2 linked regions of the Sphaerisporangium rubeum genome follow. The protein of the gene in region 1 binds, or shares a complex with, the protein of each later gene. Links are inferred from orthologs where the notes say so. Each region holds a gene or a part of one and is shown on either strand. Other genes may lie near its edges.

Evidence for each region.
Region 2: the proteins of BJ992_RS07550 (region 1) and BJ992_RS13320 are in contact, whole or in part, in an NMR structure (PDB 1GGR), measured with the Escherichia coli proteins. The link is inferred for Sphaerisporangium rubeum from one-to-one orthologs.

The regions. Positions count from the first base shown.
Region 1 is NZ_JACHIU010000001.1:1,747,807-1,750,822, reverse strand. Bases 29-2,732 are described here. They hold BJ992_RS07550 (PTS glucose transporter subunit IIA), read right to left. Parts: upstream 1,752-2,732; coding sequence 1,305-1,751; downstream 29-1,304. Other genes in these bases: BJ992_RS07540 (SIS domain-containing protein), read right to left, coding at 2,055-2,732; BJ992_RS07545 (PTS sugar transporter subunit IIB), read right to left, coding at 1,764-2,000; BJ992_RS07555 (HPr family phosphocarrier protein), read right to left, coding at 978-1,235; ptsP (phosphoenolpyruvate--protein phosphotransferase), read right to left, coding at 29-970. Also shown: more of ptsP, read right to left, coding at 1-28; more of BJ992_RS07540, read right to left, coding at 2,733-3,016. UniProt on the Escherichia coli protein: The phosphoenolpyruvate-dependent sugar phosphotransferase system (sugar PTS), a major carbohydrate active transport system, catalyzes the phosphorylation of incoming sugar substrates concomitantly with their translocation across the cell membrane.
Region 2 is NZ_JACHIU010000001.1:3,107,716-3,110,974, forward strand. The notes cover bases 195-3,141. They hold BJ992_RS13320 (HPr family phosphocarrier protein), read left to right. Parts: upstream 195-1,499; coding sequence 1,500-1,784; downstream 1,785-3,141. Other genes in these bases: BJ992_RS13310 (PTS mannitol transporter subunit IIA), read left to right, coding at 195-435; BJ992_RS13315 (alcohol dehydrogenase catalytic domain-containing protein), read left to right, coding at 432-1,472; ptsP (phosphoenolpyruvate--protein phosphotransferase), read left to right, coding at 1,777-3,141. Also shown: more of BJ992_RS13310, read left to right, coding at 1-194; more of ptsP, read left to right, coding at 3,142-3,259.

The sequences.
Region 1 (3,016 bases):
CGAAGACCTCGCGGTACACCGCCACCTGCTCCTCCAGCGACGGCGAGTCCTCCCGGTCCAGGAACAGCATCTCGGTGCGGAACAGCCCCACGCCTTCCGCGCCGTTGTCCAGCGCGGCGGCGACGTCACGGGGCCCGCCGATGTTGGCGAGCAGCGGCACGCGGCGTCCGTCGGCGGTGCGCGCGGGTGCGGCGGGGGTGCGTGCCGTACCGGTGGAGGTTCGGCCGGTCTCCACGGGTCCCGCGCCGGGTGCGGAGCCGTTCAGCCGGGTCCGCACCTCCGCCTCGTCCGGCCCGACCATGATCACACCGGCGGTGCCGTCCACCAAAACCATGGTGCCTTCGGCGATGCTGGTCGCTCCGGGGCAGGCGACGACGGCCGGCACCCCCATGGCGCGGGCCAGGATCGCGGTGTGGCTGGTCGGCCCGCCTCGCTCGGTGACGAACGCCGCCACCACGTCCCTGGACAGCGTGGCCGTGTCGGCGGGGGACAGGTCATGCGCGACCAGCACGTACGGCGCCTCGGCCTCCCCCGGCAGGCCCGGCATCGGCACACCGGTCAGCTCGGCGATCACCCGATCCCGCACGTCGTCCAGGTCGGCCACCCGCTCGGCGACGTACCCGCGGCCTTCGGCGAGGACGTCACGGAACCGCAGGAACGCGTCGTACACGGCGCGCTCGGCGGCGACCCCGGCGTCGATCAGGCCGGCCACGTCCGCGCTGAGCTCGGGGTCGAGCGCCATCATGGCCTGGGCCCGCAGGACCTCCTCGGCCTCTCCCCCGCAGGCCACGCCGCGTTCCTCCAGCGTGGCGGCGACCCGCGCGACTGCGGCCTCGGCCCTGGCCGTCTCGGCGACCGGGTCGCCGTCGTGCCGCGACCCGGCGGCCGGCTCGGCGATCTTGAACCGTAGCAGGAACGCCGCGCCGTACCCGGTCCCCGGGCTGACTCCTGCCCCGGTGAGCGTCGTCATCGTGTGTTCAGGGAACCGACACGATGGCGGCGAGCTCGTCCAGCAGCCGGTCGGCGTCCTCACCTTCGGCGTGGATCACGATGGTCTCGCCGCTGCGGACATCCAGCGCCAGGATGGACAGGATGCTCTTGGCGTTCACCGGCGTGCCGCCGGGACGCGCGACGGTGACGTCGATGGCCGCCTTCGCCGCGGTCTGCACGAACGTCGCGGCCGGCCGCGCGTGCAGGCCGACCTCCGACTCCACTACCACCTTGCGCTCAGGCACGGTTCCTCCTCGACAGGGTTGTTTTTCATTACGCCTTGATACCCGGCCTCAACAAAAGAGGCGGCTCCGTCAGTCCCACCGGAACAGTTCCTCCCCGGCGCGCACCACTCCGGCCGCCAGCGTACGCAGCGCCTCGGGCCGGGCCTCCAGCGCCACCACCGGACACGCCGGCGACAGACCGGCCGCCTCGACCACCGCCGGGTCCCAGACCACGACGGGACACCCCGCCGCGACGGTCTCCCCCTCGCGTACCAGCACCCGGAACCCCTCCCCCCGCAGCCGCACCGTGTCGATGCCGAGGTGGACCAGCACCCCTCGGCCGTCGGGCCCCACGATCACGTACGCGTGCGGGTGGATCTTCAGCACGGTGCCGTCGAGCGGCGCCAGCGCCTCACCCTCGGCGCGGCGCGGGTCGATCGCCGTGCCGGGCCCCACCAGCCCCCCGGAGAACACCGGGTCCGGCACCGCGGCCAGCCCGATGACCTTCCCGGTCACCGGCGCGAGGACAGTGGTCACGGCCTTGAGGTCTCAGCCGATGATGTCGTCGATGTCCGAGGCGAGCGTGTCGGCGTCCGGCCCCACGACGACCTGCACGACGTTACCCGCCGCCATCACGCCGTGCGCGCCGGCGGCGCGCAGCGCGGCCTGGTCGACCTTGGCGGCGTCGCGGACCTCGGTGCGCAGGCGGGTGATGCACGGCTCGATCTCGATGATGTTGCCGGCTCCGCCGAGCCCGGCGATGATCGCGTTCGCGTCAGCAGACATGTCGTCCTCCTCGTCGCACCGCCTCGGGTGCTCCCGCGTGCCGGGAAGAAAAGGCTATTGCGTCTGCGTGACCTTGTTGAGGCCGCGCGGGGAGTCGGGGTCGTACCCGAGCCGGCGGGCCAGCGCCTCGGTGAGGAGCTGACCCGGCACGATCAGCCCCATCGGGGCCACCCACTCCGGCAGCGCCGGGCCGTTGAGCGACGCGGTGGCGGCCCCCGCGAGCTCCGCGCCGCCGCCGACGGCGTACGCGGCGGCGCCGGCCCCGGTCACGCGCCTGGCGAGCGCGACGGTGCCGGGGAGCGTCGGCCCCTCCCCTGCGGCGACCAGCAGCGCGGGGGTGTCGCGGTCGACCACGGCGATCGGGCCGTGCAGCAGGTCGGCGTACGACAGGCCCATGGCGTGCAGGTAACACGCCTCCTTGAGCTTCAACGCGGTCTCCAGGGCCGTGGAGAACGCCATGCCGCGGCCCGACACCACGACACCCTGCACCCCGGCGAGGCCCTCGACGACGGCGTCCAGGTCACCGGGGTCGGCGATCAGCTCCTCGACGGCGTCCGGCACCCGGGCCAGGTCGCCGGCCTCGACGCCGGCGCCGAGGCCGAGCGCCAGCACGGCGAGCGCGGCGAGCTGGGTCGTGTAGGTCTTGGTGGCCGGAACGGCCTCCTCGGCGCCGGCCACGGTGCACAGCGCGAGGTCGGCGGCCTGCGCGAGCGGCGATCCCTCGCCGCCGTTGGTGATCGCCACGGTGGCGGCGCCGCAGTCCTTGGCCCAGGCGAGGGTCTCGACGATCTCCTCGGTGCGGCCCGACTGCGACAGGCCGACGGCGAGCGCGCCGGACAGGTCGATCCTGCGCTTGTAGGTGGTGGCGATGGACGGCGCGGCGAGCGCGGCGAGGCGGCCCGCGTACGCCTCGACCAGGTAGCGGCCGTACACCGCCGCGTTGTCGGAGGTGCCGCGCGCGACGAACACCAGGTGGCGGGTACGCGCGGCGATCGCCTCGACCTCCCCCACCCGGG
Region 2 (3,259 bases), 1.4 Mb from region 1 along the record:
CTCGACCCGCGGGCCATCCGCCTCGACGCCGACGCCGGATCGCGTGAGGACGCGATCCGGCAGGCCGGGCTGGCCCTTCTGGAGGCCGGTGCCATCGACCCGGCCTACATCGACACCATGGTCGAGCGGGAACGCAGCATCTCGACGTACGTCGGCGAGGGGGTGGCGATCCCGCACGGCACCCTCGCCGGCAAGGACGCCGTCCACCACGACGCGATCAGCGTGGTGCGCTTCCCGCGCGGCGTCGACTGGGACGGCGAGCAGGTCGTGGTGTGCATCGGCATCGCCGCCAAAGGCGACGGCCACGTCGAGCTGCTCGCCGAGCTCGCCGAGATCCTCATGGACCCCGGCCGGGCCGAGGCGCTGCGTGAGGCGTCCGACCCCGGCCACGTCATCCGGCTTCTGCAGCCCGTCAGAGAGGAGACCTCCGAGTGAAGGTCGCACGCTTCCACGCTCCCGGTGACATCAGGGTGGAGGACGCGCCGGAGCCCGCACCGGGGCCCGGTGACGTCAAGATCCGGGTACGCAACTGCTCCACCTGCGGCACCGACGTCAAGATCTTCAAGCACGGCCACCACCACATCAGGCCGCCGCGGGTCATGGGCCACGAGATCGCCGGCGAGATCGTCGAGACCGGCGCGGAGGTGACGGGCTGGACGCCGGGGGACCGCGTCCAGGTGATCGCCGCCATCCCGTGCGGCCGGTGCGAGGAGTGCCTGCGCGGCCGGCTCACGGTGTGCCCCGACCAGGAGTCCATGGGGTACCACTACGACGGCGGCTTCGCCGAGTACATGGTGGTCCCCGCCAAGGTGCTGGCCGTGGACGGGCTCAACCGCGTCCCCGACGGCGTCGGCTTCGCGGAGGCGTCGGTGGCCGAGCCGCTGGCGTGCGTGCTGAACGGCCAGGAGCTCGCCAGGGTCGGCGAGGGGGACGACGTCGTCGTCCTCGGCGCGGGACCGATCGGCTGCCTGCACGTGCGGCTGGCCCGCTCCCGCGGCGCCGGACGGGTGGTGCTCGCCGACCTCAACCCCGAACGGCTCGCCATGGCCGCCGAGCTGGTACGGCCGGACGCGACCATCGGCGGTCCCGGCGTCGACGTGGTGGACGAGGTGCTGAAGCTGACCGGGGGCCGCGGCGCCGACGTCGTGATCACCGCCGCGGCGTCCGGCGCCGCTCAGGAGCAGGCAGTGCAGATGACGGCCCGCCAGGGCCGCATCAGCTTCTTCGGCGGACTGCCGAAGGACAACCCGTTCATCCGGCTGGACTCCAACCTCGTGCACTACCGCGAGCTGACCATCGTCGGCGCCAACGGTTCGAGCCCCCGCCACAACGCCGAGGCCCTCGGCCTGATCGCCTCAGGCGCGGTGCCGGTCGCCGACCTCATCACCCACCGGATCCCGCTCACCGAGGTGCTGGACGGCATCGACACCGTGGCACGCGGGGTCGCCATCAAGGTCACCGTGGAGCCCTGAACCCCGCCTGACGGAGGAGACGTCCCCATGCCACAGAGAACCGTCGTCATCGCGTCGAGCAGCGGCCTGCACGCGCGTCCCGCCAAGTTGTTCGTGCAGGCCGCGGCCCGCCAGCCCGTCCCGGTGACGATCAGCGTGCCGGGCCGCAAGCCCGCTCCCGCCAAGAGCATGCTCGCCGTGCTGGCCCTCGGCGCCACCCACGGCACCGAGGTCACCCTGGAGGCCGAGGGTGACGGCGCCGAGGAGGCGCTGACGGCCCTCGCCGGCCTGCTGTCGCGGGACCTGGACGCCGAGGAGCCCGCCGATGCGTGAACCGGCGCGCGGCCTCGGGGTGAGCCCCGGACGAGCGGCCGGCCCGGCGTACCGGATGGCGCGTCCCCCTGAGCTGCCCGGACGCGCGCCGGTGACGGACGCGGCGGCCGAGGTGAAGGCCGCGGCCGAGGCGCTGGAGGCGGTGGCCGAGCACCTGGAGCGGCACGCCGCCAAGGCCGCCGACGCCGAGGCCCGCGCCATCCTGGAGGCGCAGAGCATGATCGCCGCCGACCCCATGCTGCTGGAGTCGGTCGAGGAGGGGGTGGCGGCCGGGCTCGGCGCGGCCCACGCCATCGACGCGGGCTGCGCACGGCACCGGGAGGCGCTGCTGGCGGCCGGTGGTTACTTCGCCGACCGCGCCGGCGACCTGGACGACATACGCAACCGCGCCGTCGCCGCCGTGCTCGGCCTGCCGATGCCGGGGGTGCCGGACCCCGGTCACCCGTACGTCCTGGTCGCCGACGACCTCGCTCCGGCCGACACCGCCACCCTGGACACCGCGGTCGTGCTGGCGCTCGTCACCGAGCGCGGCGGCCCGACCAGCCACACCGCCATCCTGGCCCGCGCACTCGGCCTTCCCGCCGTGGTGGCCTGCCGTGACGCGGCGGGGGTCGAGGACGGCACGTGGGTGGCCGTGGACGGCGGCGCCGGCGAACTGCTGATCGGCATCGCCGAGGACGAGGCCGCCAGGATCGGCGAGGAGGCCGGACGGGAGAGGGAACGCGTCGCCGCGGGCACCGGCCCCGGTGTCACGGCCGACGGCCACGCGGTGCCGCTGCTGCTCAACATCGGCTCGGCCAGGGACCTGCGGCCGGACGCCGAGGGGGTCGGCCTGTTCCGCACCGAGTTCCTGTTCCTGGACCGCGCCGGCGCACCCACGTTCGAGGAGCAGGTGGCGGCCTACACCGTCGTCCTTCGCGCGCTGCCGGGCCGCCGGGTGGTCGTCCGCACCCTGGACGCCGGGTCGGACAAACCGCTGCCGTTCCTCGGCCTGCCGGACGAGGAGAACCCCGCGCTCGGCGTGCGCGGCCTGCGTACCGCGCGCCGTGACCCCGGCGTGCTGGACACACAGTTGCGCGCCATCGCCGAGGCCCACCGTGCCTGCGAGGCCGACACGTGGGTCATGGCCCCCATGGTGAGCACGGTCGCCGAGGCCGCCGGCTTCGCCGCCAAGGCACGCGCGCACGGTCTCCCCACGGTCGGCGTCATGATCGAGGTGCCGGCCGCGGCCCTGCACGCCGAGCGCGTCCTGCGCGAGGTGGACTTCCTCAGCATCGGCACCAACGACCTCGGCCAGTACACCTTCGCCGCCGACCGCCAGCACGGCGACCTCGCCGACCTGCTCGACCCCTGGCAACCCGCGCTGCTGCACCTCGTCAAGCTGTGCGGCGACGCGGGCCGCGCGGCCGGCAAACCGGTGGGTGTCTGCGGTGAGGCCGCCGCCGACCCGCTGCTCGCTCCCGTCCTCGTGGGTC